DNA from 2 places in the Streptomyces sp. BHT-5-2 genome. Region 2 is predicted to be linked to the other one. Evidence: predicted binding sites of a transcription regulator. Region 2 holds the regulator's gene; the other holds the start of a gene.
What was found. Region 2 encodes HspR, which represses chaperone genes until heat shock. Its sites were predicted from a motif close to TTGAGNNNNNNNNNCTCAA; they were not measured.
Positions count from the first base shown of each region.

Region 1 (7,687 bases), 1.5 Mb from region 2:
AGCGCACCGTTCCGCGAGAGGGGAACAGCCCGGCTCTGCGCGTCGCGACGAACGTCCTGACCACCCCGGTTACTCCGGGAATCGACCATTCCATCGGCGCCGCGCAGTGGCTCGGCAACACATGTCCGGCCACCTGAACGAGTGAACAACAATCGGAGTTTGGCCATCAACTTCCGTGTGGCGGCAGTTTCGGCCGCAACCTCGCGCAACCCCCCGATGGGTTTGGAGATGCGTGGCGGTCCTGAAAGGATGCGCGCCCGCATTCGGGCCCGTGCCCCGGGGCCCCGCGTGCCCGCCCCTGCCCGCTCACCCGCCGCGGCCGCCGGCCACCGCTCGTTTCCGGCCACCTCCGGCAGACTTTCCCGCATGCGCATCGAACTCGCCACCGAGCCGGGCGATCCCCAACGCCCCAACGAGGACTACGCGTCGGTCGCCCTGCCGGCGTCCGGGGAGGGCGGCGCCCTGGTCCTGCTGGACGGGGTGACCCCGCCGGAGGGGGACTTCGGCTGTGTCCATTCCGTGCCGTGGTTCACCGCGCGGCTCGGGGGCGCAATGCTCGAACTGTCGGTTTCACACCGCGACATGACGCTCACTGAGGCGCTCGCCGCCGCCGTCGCGAGAACGGCCGAAGCCCACCGCACCACCTGTGACCTTTCTCACCCCCGTACGCCGCAGGCGACGGTGGTCGCCGCGCGCTGGTCCCCGGAGACCGTGGAACACCTGGTGCTGTCCGATTCCGTACTGCTCCTGGAGAAGGCGGACGGCTCGGTGCATCCGGTACGGGACACCCGGCTCGACGAGCTCCCGCCCGCGGTCCGCGACCGGCGCACGGCGGTCCGGGCACTGCCCCGCGGCACGGCCGAACGCGCCACCGCGGCCCGGGAGTACGTCCGCGCGGTGGAGGCCCTGCGGAACGCCGAGGGCGGCTTCTTCACCGCGGCCGCCGACCCGTCCGTCGCGTCCCGCGCGATCACCGGCACCACCCCGCGCACCGCCGTCCGCTCGCTGACCGCACTGACCGACGGCGCCGGCCGCTGGGTGGACGTCTTCCACGCGGGCTCCTGGTCCGAGTGCGCAACCCTGGTCGCCGAGTCCGGCCCCCAGGCCCTGATCGACCGCGTGCGGCAACTGGAGGCCGCCGACCCGGAATGCGCCACCCACCCCCGAGGAAAGGCCCGGGACGACGCGGCGGTGATCCATGTGGCGCCGTAGCGCCATCGCACCGGCAACGACCGGGCCCCGGCGGCCGGCAGGAGGGGCCGGCCGCCGGCGGGAGCTACCGGGGCGACCCGCACATGGCCGACGGAACGGGCCAAGGGTCACCAGGACAACATGTGCCGACCACCGGCCCTCCGCCCCCGGACCCGGCACCACGGACGACCGGGCCGGAGGTAGGGGCCGCACCCAGCGCCCGGCGCCCAAGCCCCCGCGCGGGGGCGCGGTCCAGGAGGGAGCTACCCCTCCTCCCCCTCCTGCTCCGCATTCAGCCGATGCAGCAACCGCGCCAACTCCGCGACCTCGGCCCGCTCCCACGAGGCGAGCCGCCGGGCGTAACGGGCGCGGCGCGCGGTACGGACGCGGTTGAAGCGCTCCCGCCCCTCGTCGGTGATCCGCACCAGCACCGCGCGCCCGTCGGCCGGATCCGGCGCACGGGCGACCAGCCCGAGCCGCTCCAGGGCGTGCAGTTGGCGGCTTATCGTCGCCTTGCCGACGCCGAAGAACGCCGCGAGGTCGGTGGCGCGCTGGGAGCCGGCGTCGGCGAGCCGCACGAGCAGCCCGTAGGCGGCCGGTTCGAGGTCGGGGTGGACCTCGCGGGCGAGTTCACCGGAGGAGGCGCGGGCGCGGCGCAGGAATACCGCCAATTCGCGTTCCAGGGACAGGAATGCCGGGTCCACACCCATCGGCTCGCCGTCCGAGGTGGTATCGCCGGCTCCGGTGTCGTGCACGTCAGCACCCTTCCCGCGTTGTCCGCATGTCCAGCAATTCCCCTCGCCGTGTTCGCCCCGCGTTTCCGTCCGGCTGAAATTTTCTTTCCCGTTCCGTGCGGAGCCGCAGTTGGGCCAGTATTTCGCAGGCTTAGACCAACGGCAGCCCGCGCCCCCCTATTGTCACGGGGGTCTACGCGCGTATCGTCATTTGTGGCATGACCACACCAAACGTGTGGGCTCCAGTACGCCGGCACCTCCCCCTCAAGGTCACTTCCCCACGAAGTCACCGCACCGAGATCCACCGAGATCCACGGAGGCAGTACATGTCCGTGCTCAGATCCGGCTCCCCGTACCGTTCCCCGCGCTCCCGCGCACTCGTGGCCGGGGCCCTTCTCGCGACCGTCTCCCTCGTCGGCCTGCCCGGCACGGCCGGTGCCGCGGCCCGGCACCGCGCGCCCGAGCCCACCCACCCGGCGCAGGACTGGGCCGGCTCCCAGATCGCCAAGCACGAGGGCAGGGGCGGCCTGCTGCCGCCGCTGCCCTCGCTGACCGCGTCCGTCGAGGGCGTGGACGTCAGCAGCCACAACGGCAGCGTCGCCTGGTCGACGCTGTGGAACAGCGGCGTGAAGTTCGCCTACGTCAAGGCCACCGAGTCCACCAGCTACACCAACCCGTCCTTCGCGCAGCAGTACAACGGCTCCTACGACGTCGGCATGATCCGCGGCGCCTACCACTTCGCCACGCCCGACACCTCCAGCGGCGTGGCCCAGGCCAACTACTTCGTGGACCACGGAGGCGGCTGGTCCAAGGACGGCAGGACGCTGCCCGGTGCGCTGGACATGGAGTACAACCCCTACGGCTCGACCTGTTACGGGCTGAGCGCGGCCGGGCTGGTGAACTGGATGAAGGACTGGTTCGCCACCTACAAGGCGCGCACCGGCCGGGACGCCGTCGTCTACACCTCCACCAGCTGGTGGAAGCAGTGCACCGGCAACTCCGGCGCGTTCGGCGCGATCAACCCGCTGTGGGTCCCGCGCTACGGCTCGTCGGTCGGTGAACTCCCGGGCGGCTGGGGCTTCCACACCATCTGGCAGTACACCTCGACCGGTGCGACGGTCGGCGACCACAACCGGTTCAACGGGGCCTACGACCGGCTCCAGGCGCTGGCCAACGGCTGACGCGCCCGGAGGCCGGCCCGGGTCTCCCCCGGGCCGGCCTCCGCGGTCCGCGCCCCGTCCGCGCCGTCCTCGCCGCGCCTACGCCGCTACCGGGAACTCGGGCCGCTGCCCGTTCGCGGCCGGCGTCAGGGCCAGCTCCAGCACCTGCCGGACGTCCGCCACCGGGTGCACCTCCAGCGCTTCGAGGACCTCGGCCGGGACGTCGTCCAGATCCGGTTCGTTGCGCTTGGGGATGATCACGGTGGTGATGCCGGCCCGGTGCGCGGCCAGCAGCTTCTGCTTGACGCCGCCGATCGGCAGCACCCGGCCGGTGAGCGAGACCTCGCCCGTCATCGCGACGTCCGGGCGGACCTGGCGGCCCGACAACAGCGAGGCCAGCGCGGTGGTCATCGTGATGCCCGCGCTCGGGCCGTCCTTGGGGACGGCGCCGGCCGGGATGTGCAGATGGACGCCGCGCTCCTTCAGGTCGCCCACCGGGAGCTCCAGTTCGGCGCCGTGCGAGCGCAGGAAGGACAGCGCGATGTGCGCCGACTCCTTCATCACGTCGCCCAGCTGGCCGGTCAGCCGCAGACCGGAGGCGCCGGTCTCGGGGTCGGCCAGCGACGCCTCGATGTAGAGCACGTCGCCGCCGGCGCCGGTGACCGCGAGACCGGTGACGACGCCGGGCACCGCGGTCCGCCGCTCGGCCGGGTCCTGGGCGGACTCCGGGGTGTGGCGCGGGCGCCCGATGAGCGGGCGCAGCGCGTCCGCGCCGAGGGTGAACGGCAGCTCCTGCTCGCCCAGTTCGTGCCGGGCGGCCACCTTGCGCAGCAGCCTGGCGATCGCGCGCTCCAGATTCCGCACGCCCGCCTCGCGGGTGTACTCGCCGGCCAGTCGGCGCAGCGCGTCGTCGGTCACGGTCACCTCGTCGGGCGCGAGTCCGGCCCGCTCCAGCTGACGCGGCACCAGGTGGTCCCGGGCGATGACGATCTTCTCGTCCTCGGTGTAGCCGTCCAGCCGGACCAGTTCCATCCGGTCCAGCAGCGGCTCCGGGATGGCCTCCAGGACGTTGGCGGTGGCCAGGAACACCACGTCGGAGAGGTCCAGTTCGACCTCCAGGTAGTGGTCCCGGAAGGTGTGGTTCTGCGCCGGGTCCAGCACCTCCAGGAGGGCGGCGGCCGGGTCGCCCCGGTAGTCGGAGCCCACCTTGTCGATCTCGTCGAGGAGGACGACCGGGTTCATCGAGCCGGCCTCCTTGACGGCCCGCACGATCCGGCCGGGGAGCGCGCCGACGTAGGTGCGCCGGTGGCCGCGGATCTCCGCCTCGTCCCGGACGCCGCCCAGGGCGACCCGCACGAACTTCCGCCCCATGGCCCGCGCCACGGACTCCCCCAGCGACGTCTTGCCGACGCCCGGCGGCCCGACGAGCGCCAGCACGGCCCCGCCCGCCCGTCGCCCGTCGACGGGTCCCGGCCCGCGCTCCGAGCGCCGCTTGCGCACGGCCAGGTACTCGGTGATCCGTTCCTTGACGTCCTCCAGGCCCGCGTGGTCGGCGTCCAGGACCTCCTTGGCGCCGGCGATGTCGTAGGCGTCCTCGGTGCGTTCGTTCCAGGGGAGTTCCAGGACGGTGTCGAGCCAGGTGCGGATCCAGCTGCCCTCGGGGTTCTGGTCGCCGGCCCGCTCCAGCTTGTCGACCTCCTTCAGAGCCGCCTCGCGGACCTTCTCCGGCAGGTCTGCGGCCTCCACGCGGGCGCGGTAGTCGTCGGGCTCCCCGGCTGCGTTCCCGGCGTTCTCGCCGTTCAGCTGGCGCAGCTCCTTGCGGACGGCCTCCAGCTGACGGCGCAGCAGGAACTCTCGCTGCTGCTTCTCGACGCCCTCCTGGACGTCCTTGGCGATGGACTCGGCGACGTCCTGTTCGGCGAGGTGGGAGCGGAGCACTTCGGTGGCGTACTTCAGGCGGGCGACCGGCTCGGCGGTCTCCAGCAGCTGGAGCTTCTGCTCGCCGGTCAGGAACGGCAGGTACCCGGTGTTGTCGGCGAGTGCGGGGACGTCGTCGATGCCGGTGACGCGGTCCACGACCTGCCAGGCGCCGCGCTTGCGCAGCCAGCTGGTGGCCAGCGCCTTGTACTCGGTGACGAGTTCGGTGACGGCTCCGGGGAGGGGGTCGGGGACCTTCTCCTCGACGATGGCCCCCTCCACCCAGAGCGCGGCGCCCGGGCCGGTGGTGCCGGCGCCGATCCGGACCCGGCCCAGGCCCCGGATGAGGGCTCCCGGATCGCCGTCGGACAGCCGTCCCACCTGCTCGATCCGCCCGAGCGTGCCGATCGCCGCGTACGTCCCGTCGATCCGCGGGACCAGCAGCACCCGGGGCTTGCCGCCCGAGGGGGCGGCGGCCTGGGCGGCCTCCACCGCGGCGCGCACCTCGGCGTCGGACAGGTCCAGGGGCACCACCATGCCGGGCAGGACGACCTCGTCGTCGAGGGGCAGCACGGGCAGGGTGAGCGAGGTGGACTCCGTCGACCGAGCAGACTCAGCAGTCATGATCTCCCCTTCGGCAAGCAAGTTGAGCTTTACCCACTCAATGCTGAGGGTCCCGCCATTGTTCCCCGAGGCGCGTTCGCTCTGAGCGATCAGCCGCGGGCAACTCGGTTGCGCAGCAAGGGGCGTGGCGCGCGAGGCACGGGCGCGGGGCGCGGGGCGTGGGCCCCGGCCGGAGGGGAGGGCCGGCGCTACCAGTGGCCGGGGCGGCGCAGACCGCGCGGCAGCCTGGTGGCCGCGTCGCCCCGGGCGGCGTTCACCTGGGCCTGCGTCAGGAAGATGCTGCCGGTGAGGTCGGCGCCGCGCAGATCGGCGTCCCGGAGGTCGGCGCCGATCATGTCCGCGGACCGCAGGTCGGCGCCCCGGAGGTCGGCGGCGATGAGATACGCCCCGCGCAGGTTCGCGCCCTTCAGGTCCGCGCCCTTGAGGCGCGCGCCCATCAGGTCCGCGCCGCGCCGCTCCTTCTTCCGGCCCGGGACCTTCGCCCGGACCAGCTCACTGACCCGCAGCAGCAGGACGTTGACCGCACCGCGGTGGGCGGCCACGTCCAGCGCGGCCAGTTCCTCGGCGGTGCCCAGGGTCAGCCGCTCGGTCCTCTCCAGGAGGGCACGCAACTCGTCGCGCACCGGGCGGGCGGGGGGCAGCGCGACCGCCTCGGTCAGGTACCAGAGCAGTTCGTGGAGCTGGCGCATCACGGCGAACGCGTCGAACATCGGCCGGGCGGTCTCCGGCGCGCTCCGCCAGTCCGTCCCCCCGAAGGTGACCTGGGAGACCTTCTGCCCGGCGCCGAAGCACTCGAAGACGGTGCAGCCGGAGAAGCCGCGCTGCCGCAGGTCCCGGTGGACGCCGCAGCGGAAGTCGTCCTGGAGGTTCGGGCAGGGCCGCCCGGCCTCCTTGTCCAGGGCGAAGTCCGCCGACCGCGCGAACGGCAGCGCCACACAGCACAGCCCGAAGCAGTTCCCGCAGTCGGAGAGCAGCGGGAGCCGGGCGGCGTCCGGGCCGTCCGGGCTCTGCGGCGGGGCGGACGGGCGGTCCTCGGCGGGTCGGCGGCGCTCGTGCGACACGGTTCTTCTCTGCTCCTGCGGCCGGCGGGCCCCTTCGTCACGACACCCGCGAAGGCCCCATTCTCCGCGATCGCAGCCCGGCAGGTCGTCCGGCACATCGTCCGGGCGCCCCGGCAGCGGCGACACGGAGCGCCCCCGTGGGCCGGGGGCCGCATCCCCTCGCCCCTAGGGCGGGTCGTCGAACTCCCGTCGTCCGCCCGGGGGGCGGGAGTTTGACGACCCGCCCTAGGGCACCCGCGCCGCCCGCAGCGCCGGGTGGCCCAGGTCGCCCGGCAGTGGCGCGGGCCCGGTGCGCTGCCGCCACCAGTAGTGGAGCAGTGGCCAGGCGGCGACGCCCAGGGCGAGTGAGAGCAGATGGCCCCAGTCGGTCATCGGGTCCACGTAGTCGAGCAGGCCGCTCAGCGCCTGGAAGCCGCCCACCGCCAGCAGCGGCCAGCGCCCCCAGGCGGGCAGCAGCCCGGCGAGCGCCCCGATGCAGGTCATCACGCCGAAGCTGATGCCGTAGTCGAGGCGGTGCAGCGAGCTCTCCGGCAGTTCCCCGGCGGCGACCGAGAAGGCGACCGGCACCTCGGTCGCCAGGGTGGCCAGCGCGTGCCCGCCGAAGAAGACCGTCGCGGTGCGCACCCCGCCGATCCGCCGCTCCAGGGCGGTCAGCACGAAGAGGAAGGCGACGGCGAAGCCCGAGGCGAGTCCGCCGGCGCTCCACAGGGCGCTGGCGATCAGCACCGGCAGCGGTGCCTGGGTGAGGTGCACCACGTCCGTACTGGAGCCCTGGAGCAGCGCGGACACCACGGAGGGGTCGCCGTGCTCCGCGTAGAGCGAGGTGCCCACGAGCAGCAGTGCGTAACAGAAGGTGAAGGGGGTGCCGGTGGGGGTGGGGAGCAGCCGCCGGAGGCGGGGGCCCGCGGCGCGGCGGCCGGCCGGGGCGACCGATGCGGGCGGCTCGACCGGTTCGGCCGCGGCGACCGGGGCGGCGGCCGCGGCCGCGCCCCCGCGCTGC
Region 1 covers NZ_CP081496.1:2,824,126-2,831,812, reverse strand. The annotation lists gene K2224_RS12620 (protein phosphatase 2C domain-containing protein) at 367-1,212, shown strand; gene K2224_RS12615 (MarR family winged helix-turn-helix transcriptional regulator) at 1,455-1,901, opposite strand; gene K2224_RS12610 (lysozyme) at 2,252-3,106, shown strand; gene lon (endopeptidase La) at 3,185-5,626, opposite strand; gene K2224_RS12600 (pentapeptide repeat-containing protein) at 5,815-6,687, opposite strand; gene K2224_RS12595 (rhomboid-like protein) at 6,913-7,687, opposite strand, start outside.
Region 1: a site for HspR is predicted at 5,649-5,667, ahead of lon (endopeptidase La). Genes of this name have one in related genera too.

Region 2 (7,687 bases):
GAGTCGGCGATCTGGACCTTGTGGTGCGCCTCGTAGCGCCCCTTGAGGCCGCGCAGGATCGCCACCGTGTCCTCGACGGTCGGCTCGGCGACCAGCACCTGCTGGAAGCGCCGCTCCAGCGCCGGGTCCTTCTCGATCCGCTCGCGGTACTCGTCGAGGGTGGTCGCGCCGACCATCCGCAGCTCGCCGCGGGCCAGCATCGGCTTGAGCATGTTGCCCGCGTCCATGGCCGAGTCGCCGCCGGCGCCCGCGCCGACGACGGTGTGCAGCTCGTCGATGAACGTGATGACCTGGCCGTCGCTGGCCTTGATCTCGGCCAGGACGGTCTTCAGCCGCTCCTCGAACTCGCCGCGGTACTTCGCGCCGGCGACCATCGCGCCCAGGTCGAGGGCGACCAGCCGCTTGTCGCGCAGCGACTCGGGGACGTCGCCCTTGACGATCCGCTGAGCCAGCCCCTCGACGACGGCGGTCTTGCCGACGCCCGGCTCGCCGATCAGCACCGGGTTGTTCTTGGTACGGCGGGAGAGCACCTGCACCACCCGGCGGATCTCCTGGTCCCGGCCGATGACCGGGTCGAGCTTGCCCTCGCGGGCCGCCGCGGTGAAGTCCGTGCCGAACTTCTCCAGCGCCTTGTACGTGCCCTCCGGGTCCGGGTTGGTCACCCGCTGCGTGCCGCGGCTCGCCTCGAAGGCGGCCAGCAGCTTCTTGGCGGTGGCGCCCTGCTGCTCCAGCAGCTCACCGGTGCGGCCGCCCTTGGCGGCGATCCCGACGAGCAGATGCTCGGTGGAGATGTAGGCGTCGCCCAGCTCCTTGGCGCGCTGCGCGGCGTCGGCGATGACGGCGAGCAGCTCGCGGTCCGGCTGCGGCGGGGCCACGGTCGAGCCCTGGACGCTGGGCAGCCCGGCGAGCTGCCGCTCGGCGCCCGAGCGCAGCTGGGCGGCGTCCGCCTCGACGGCCACCAGCAGGTCCATGACGTTCTCGTTGTCCTGCCCGGCGAGCAGCGCGAGCAGCAGATGCGCGGACGTCATGTCCGCGTGCCCGGCGGCGACCGCCCGCTCACTGGCGGCGCTCAGCGCCTCCCGGCTCTTGTTCGTCAGCTCGGCGTCCACGTCTGCCTGGTCCTCCTCGTGTCCTCGTGCGTCCGGCGCCCGGCGCGCTTCCCTATCCAATCCTGACGTTGCCAACGTGCGATAAGTTGAGTCTATTCCACTCAAGGCATTCGCTCACGCTTACGAGTGAAGATCCGACCATCGGCCTCTTTCCGCAGGCGGCGGCCCATGACACTGGCCTTCGACCACAAGGAGGTGCAGCATGACGGCTATGGCACACGAGCCGTTGGCCACGGACAAGGAAACCCTCCTGGACTTCTTTCTCAGCCTGGACACCCCTGAGGGGTTCCGGGTCGAGCTCGTCGAGGGGGAGATCGTGGTGACACCACCCACGGATGGCGATCACGAGGACTACCTGAGCATCATCGGCAGGCAGGTGACGCGAAGGTCCGCAACCGACATGCAGATCTCGGGCTACAAGGGACTCGTCCTTGCCAACGTGGAGGACCAGCCCGCGGACCATGTGATCCCCGACGCCACCATCGCCCCATACGCGTTGCGCCTCTTCCGGGGTGCGGAGCCATGGATGCCCAGTGACGGCGTCGCCATGGTCGTCGAGGTGACGTCGAGCAAGCCCCGCAACGACCGCGTCGCCAAGCGCCACGCCTACGCACGTGCCGCCATTCCGCTCTATCTGCTCGTCGACCGCGGCAAGTCCGTGGTCACGCTCTTCAGCGAACCGAAGGGCGACGACTACCTCACCACCCACTCCGCCCCCTTCGGCGACCCCCTCCCCCTCCCCGCCCCCTTCTCCTTCGACCTGGAGACGGCCGACTTCGTGTGACCGGCCGGGGGCCGCCCGCCCCGGCCCCCCACTACCCTGGCCCCCATGGCCCACGACCTGAGCGCGCTGTCCCCCGAGTACCTCGCCTTCTGGGGCGAGTACCAGATGCCGACCCTCACGACGCTGCGGGCGAACGGCACCCCGCACGTCGTCCCGGTCGGCGTGACCTACGACGCCGGGCAGCGGATCGCGCGGATCATCACGCGCAAGGACAGCACCAAGGTCAGGAACATCCTCGCGGCCGGCGCCGACGGGGCGCGGGTGGCGGTCTGCCAGGTGGACCGCGGCCGCTGGGCGACCCTGGAGGGCGTCGCCCGAGTGCGGACGGACGCGGTGACGGTGGCCGACGCGGTGCGCCGGTACGCCGAGCGGTACGGCCGGACCCCGGAGCCCAACCCCGACCGCGTCATGATCGAGATCGCGGTGACCAGGGCGCTCGGCCGGGCCTGAGGCCGCCCGCGGCCAGGTCCGGACCTGGCCGAAACCGGACGCCATGGATCCGCCGCCGCGCGCCCACCTGGTACTCAGGAACGACAGGAACCGAACACCTCCGTGCAACGATGAGCGGCAACGGACCTGTCCCGGGCAAAAAGACGGCAGCTGGAGGCCGCATGGCGTCGGCATTGGGCAGCACCACCACGACCGTTCCGCGCCGCCGCCCCCGCAGGCGAACGGTCCGCCCCCGGCCGTCCGCGGAGAACTGCCCCCGGTGCGGCGGCCAGTTGGCCGTGAACCAGGACGGCTGGAAGATCTGCCACGCCTGCGGATATGCATCGCCGCCCGGCGTCGCCCCTCCACCCCGGGCCCCCGGCGGGGGTATCGTCGCCCCCACAGTCGCCACGCCCCGGAGGGCACGATGAACTCGGTCCGAGTGACGGCGATCGCCTGCCTGATGCCGCTGTCCGAGCTGGACGAGGATCCGTTCCTGGTCGACGACCGCAGCCAGCACGCCATGTGCAAACAGTGGGCGGCGGCCCGTGACTACCGCCTGACCTGCCAGCTCAGCCTGCACCAGCTGCGCGCCGACCACGGCGCACTGTGGCGCGACGTCGAAGAGGGCCTGGTCGACGTGTTCGTCACGCCCAACCGGCGGGCGCTGGAGTACGCCATCGACGGCGCCGAGGAGTTCGGCGCGCGGTGCGCGGCGGCGGGGGTCCGGCTGGAGACCGCCGACCTGGACGAGCCGGTCTACACCCTGGCGATGAAGTCGCATGTGCACCGGCGGCTGTCGATGCCGACGGCGGGGTACAACGGCTGCTGACCGCCGGCGGCATGGCGAAGGGCCGGGGTGGGCACACCACCCCGGCCCTTCGCCACGTCGCAGGCGGCCTCACTCGGAGGGCCGCTTGGGCCGCCAGACCACCAGCGCACTGGTCTGCTGCACGTCCTGATACGGCACCAGATCGCGGCGGTAGGAGGCGTGCACCGCCGCCTCCCGCTGCCGCATCGCGCTGGCCGCACCCTCCAGGGCGCCCTGGAGCTCGGCGACCCGCTGCTGGAGGGCCGCGACCTGGTTCTCCAGCTCGATGATGCGCTTGATGCCGGCGAGGTTGATGCCCTCCTCCTGCGACAACTGCTGCACGGTACGCAGCAGTTCGATGTCGCGGGCGGAGTAGCGGCGGCCCCGCCCGGCCGTGCGGTCGGGCGAGACCAGGCCCAGACGGTCGTACTGCCGCAGGGTCTGCGGGTGCAGGCCGGAGAGCTGGGCCGCGACGGAGATGACGTACACCGGCGATTCGTCGGTCAGTTCATAGGGGTTACGACGCTGCCCGCCCCGGCTGTCCATCTCATGCTCCCTTCGCGGCCTGGAACAGCTCCGCCCGCGGGTCGGGGCCCACGGTCGCCTCGCGATAGGACTCCAGCGCTTCCTTCGCCTTGTCGCCGAGGTCCTTGGGAACGACGACCTCTATGGTGACCAGCAGATCACCGCGGGTGCCGTCCTTGCGGGCCGCGCCCTTGCCGCGGGCCCGCATCGTGCGTCCGTTGGGCGTGCCGGCCGGCAGCTTCAGCGTGACCGGCGGACCGCCCAGCGTCGGCACCTTGATCTCGCCGCCCAGCGCGGCCTCCGGGAAGGTGACCGGCACCGTGACGGTGAGGTTGTCTCCCTTGCGCCCGAAGACCGGGTGGGCGTCCACATGGACGACCACGTACAGATCGCCGGCCGGGCCGCCGTGCTCGCCCGGGGCACCCTTGCCGCGCAGCCGGATGCGCTGCCCGTCCGAGACGCCCGCGGGGATGCGGACCTGCATCGTGCGGGAGCTGGACGCGCGCCCGCTGCCCTTGCAGACCTCGCAGGGCTCCTGGGCGATCAGGCCGCGGCCCTTGCAGTCGGCGCACGGGTCGGTGAGCGAGAAGCCGCCGCCCGCGCCCCGGCTGACCTGGCCGGTGCCGACACAGGTCGGGCAGACCCGAGGCGTACCGTTTTTGTCGCCGGTGCCGGAGCACGCCTTGCAGGGCGCCTGGCTGGACATCCGCAGCGGGACCGTGGCCCCGTCGACCGCCTCGGTGAAGCTGAGCGTCACCTCGGACTCGATGTCCTGGCCGCGGCGCGGCTGCGTACGGGTGCCGGTGCCGCCGCCGCGGTTGAACAGGCCGCCGAAGACGTCCCCGAGCCCGCCGCCGAAGCCGCCGGCGCCGCCGCCCTGACCGGACGAGCCCCCGAAGAGGTCGCCCAGGTCGAAGTTGAAGCTCCCGCCCCCGCCGGGGCCGGCCCGGAAGCCGCCGTTGCCGAACAGCGCCCGGGCCTCGTCGTACTCCTTGCGGCGCTTGGCGTCGCCGAGCACGTCGTTGGCCTCGGAGATCTCCTTGAAACGCTCCTCGGCCTTGGCGTCGCCCTTGTTGGCGTCGGGGTGGTTCTCCCGGGCCAACTTGCGGTACGCCTTCTTGATCTCCGCCTCGGTGGCGTCCTTGGGGACGCCGAGGACCTTGTAGTAGTCCTTCTCGACGAAGTCCTTGGTGCTCATCCCCGACGTCCCTCCTTCCGGGCGGTTCCCATGTCGGCCCGTGCGTCAGCCCTCGTCCGGGCCACCGTTCTCCTTGTCCGCGGCCTTGGCACCCTTGGCTCCCTTACCGCCCTTGGCACCCTTGCCCTCCTCGTCGGAGGCGGACTTGGCGCCCTGTGCGCCCGGCTGCGGCTCGGCGACCGCGACCCGCGCGGGGCGGATCGTGCGCTCACCGATGCGATACCCGGGCTGCAGGACGGCGACGCATGTCGTCTCCGTGACGTCCGGCGCGTACGAGTGCATCAGCGCTTCGTGGATCGTCGGGTCGAAGGGCTCGCCCTCCTTGCCGAACTGCTGCAGGCCGAGCTTGGCGACCACGGTCTCCAGCGACTCCCCGACCGACTTGAAGCCGCCGACCAGTTCGCCGTGCTCCCGGGCCCGGCCGATGTCGTCGAGCACCGGCAGCAGCTCGGAGAGCAGGTTGGCGACCGCGATCTCCTTGACCGTCACGCGGTCGCGCTCCACCCGGCGGCGGTAGTTCTGGTACTCCGCCTGGAGCCGCTGGAGGTCGGCGGTGCGCTCGTTGAGCGCGGTGCGCACCTGGTCCAGCTGAGCCTGGAGCGCTACGTCGTGGACGTCCCCGGCCGGGGCCGAGCCCGCCTTGTCGGCGGACTCGGCCCGTGCCGCGTCTTCGGGAGCGGCATCGGAAGGGACGTCGGGCTTCTCCTCGAAGCCCGGGGTCTCCTCCGTCACGCCGCACCACCCTTGGCGTCCTTGGGCTTCTCGTCGTCGACGATCTCGGCGTCGACGACGTCGTCCTCGGCCTTGGCCTGCTGGCCGCCGGCCTGCGCGCCCTCGGCGCCGGCCGCGCCCTGGGCGGCCTGGGCGTCGGCGTACATGGCCTGACCCAGCTTCTGGGAGACGGCCGCGACCTTCTCCGACGCGGTGCGGATCTCGGCGGTGTTGTCGCCCTCGGCGGACTCGCCCTTGAGCTTCTCCTTCAGCTCGCCGACGGCGGTCTCGACCTCGGTCCTGACCTCGGCGGGCACCTTGTCCTCGTTGTCCTTGAGGAACTTCTCGGTCTGGTAGACCAGCTGCTCGCCCTGGTTGCGGGTCTCGGCGGCCTCGCGGCGCTTGTGGTCCTCCTCCGCGTACCGCTCGGCCTCCTCACGCATCCGGTCGACCTCGTCCTTCGGCAGCGAGGAGCCGCCGGTGACGGTCATCTTCTGCTCCTTGCCCGTGCCCAGGTCCTTGGCGGTCACGTGCATGATGCCGTTGGCGTCGATGTCGAAGGAGACCTCGATCTGCGGGACGCCGCGCGGGGCCGGCGGCAGACCGGTCAGCTCGAACATCCCGAGCTTCTTGTTGTACGCCGCGATCTCGCGCTCGCCCTGGTAGACCTGGATCTGCACGGACGGCTGGTTGTCCTCGGCCGTGGTGAAGATCTCCGAGCGCTTGGTCGGGATCGTGGTGTTGCGCTCGATCAGCTTGGTCATGATGCCGCCCTTGGTCTCGATACCGAGGGACAGCGGGGTGACGTCCAGCAGGAGGACGTCCTTGACCTCGCCCTTGAGGACACCGGCCTGGAGGCTGGCGCCCATGGCGACGACCTCGTCCGGGTTGACGCCCTTGTTGGCCTCCTTGCCGCCGGTCAGCTCCTTGACGAGCTCGGCGACGGCGGGCATACGGGTCGAGCCGCCGACCAGGACCACGTGGTCGATCTCGGACAGCGAGATGCCGGCGTCCTTGATGACGTTGTGGAACGGGGTCTTGCAGCGGTCGAGGAGGTCCGCGGTCAGCTGCTGGAACTGCGAGCGGGTGAGCTTCTCGTCCAGGTGCAGCGGGCCCTCGGCGGACGCCGTGATGTAGGGCAGGTTGATCGTCGTCTCGCTGGACGACGACAGCTCGATCTTCGCCTTCTCCGCGGCCTCGCGCAGGCGCTGGAGCGCCATCTTGTCCTTGGAGAGGTCGACGCCGTGGCCGCCCGCGAACTGCTTGACCAGGTAGTCGACGACGCGCTGGTCCCAGTCGTCACCACCGAGGTGGTTGTCGCCGTTGGTGGCCTTCACCTCGACGACGCCGTCGCCGATCTCCAGCAGCGAGACGTCGAAGGTGCCACCGCCGAGGTCGAAGACCAGAATGGTCTGGTCCTCCTTCTCCAGGCCGTAGGCCAGGGCGGCGGCGGTGGGCTCGTTGACGATGCGCAGGACGTTGAGGCCCGCGATCTCACCGGCCTCCTTGGTGGCCTGGCGCTCGGAGTCGTTGAAATACGCCGGGACGGTGATGACCGCGTCGGTGACCTTCTCGCCGAGGTAGGACTCCGCGTCCCGCTTCAGCTTCTGCAGGATGAACGCGGAGATCTGCTGCGGGTTGAAGTCCTTCTCGTCGACGTTGATCTTCCAGTCGGTGCCCATGTGACGCTTGACCGACCGGATCGTCCGCTCGACGTTGGTCACCGCCTGGCGCTTGGCCACCTCACCGACCAGCACCTCGCCGTTCTTGGCGAAGGCGACGACGGACGGCGTGGTCCTGGCGCCCTCGGCGTTGGTGATGACGGTGGGCTCACCGCCTTCGAGAACACTGACGACGGAGTTAGTCGTGCCCAGGTCGATGCCGACCGCACGTGCCATTTCGATTCCTCCAGCTGACTTGAGTGGAACAGGCTCAAGGGTGCAGCACCGATCCCGACCTGTCAACAGACCTGAGTGGGGTGCGCTCAACTTTTATGTCGCCCTTATCGTCACCGGCCCGTTCCGGAGGACGCCGCGACCGGTCGGACGGTTGCCCGCGCGACACAGATCACCGGCCGGGCGGCTACAAGGGGCCCGGAATACTGGGTAACCTCAGCCGCA
Region 2 covers NZ_CP081496.1:1,311,701-1,319,387, forward strand. The annotation lists gene clpB (ATP-dependent chaperone ClpB) at 1-1,109, opposite strand, end outside; gene K2224_RS05695 (Uma2 family endonuclease) at 1,312-1,893, shown strand; gene K2224_RS05700 (pyridoxamine 5'-phosphate oxidase family protein) at 1,939-2,343, shown strand; gene K2224_RS05705 (hypothetical protein) at 2,750-3,154, shown strand; gene K2224_RS05710 (heat shock protein transcriptional repressor HspR) at 3,224-3,679, opposite strand; gene dnaJ (molecular chaperone DnaJ) at 3,681-4,856, opposite strand; gene grpE (nucleotide exchange factor GrpE) at 4,902-5,588, opposite strand; gene dnaK (molecular chaperone DnaK) at 5,585-7,465, opposite strand.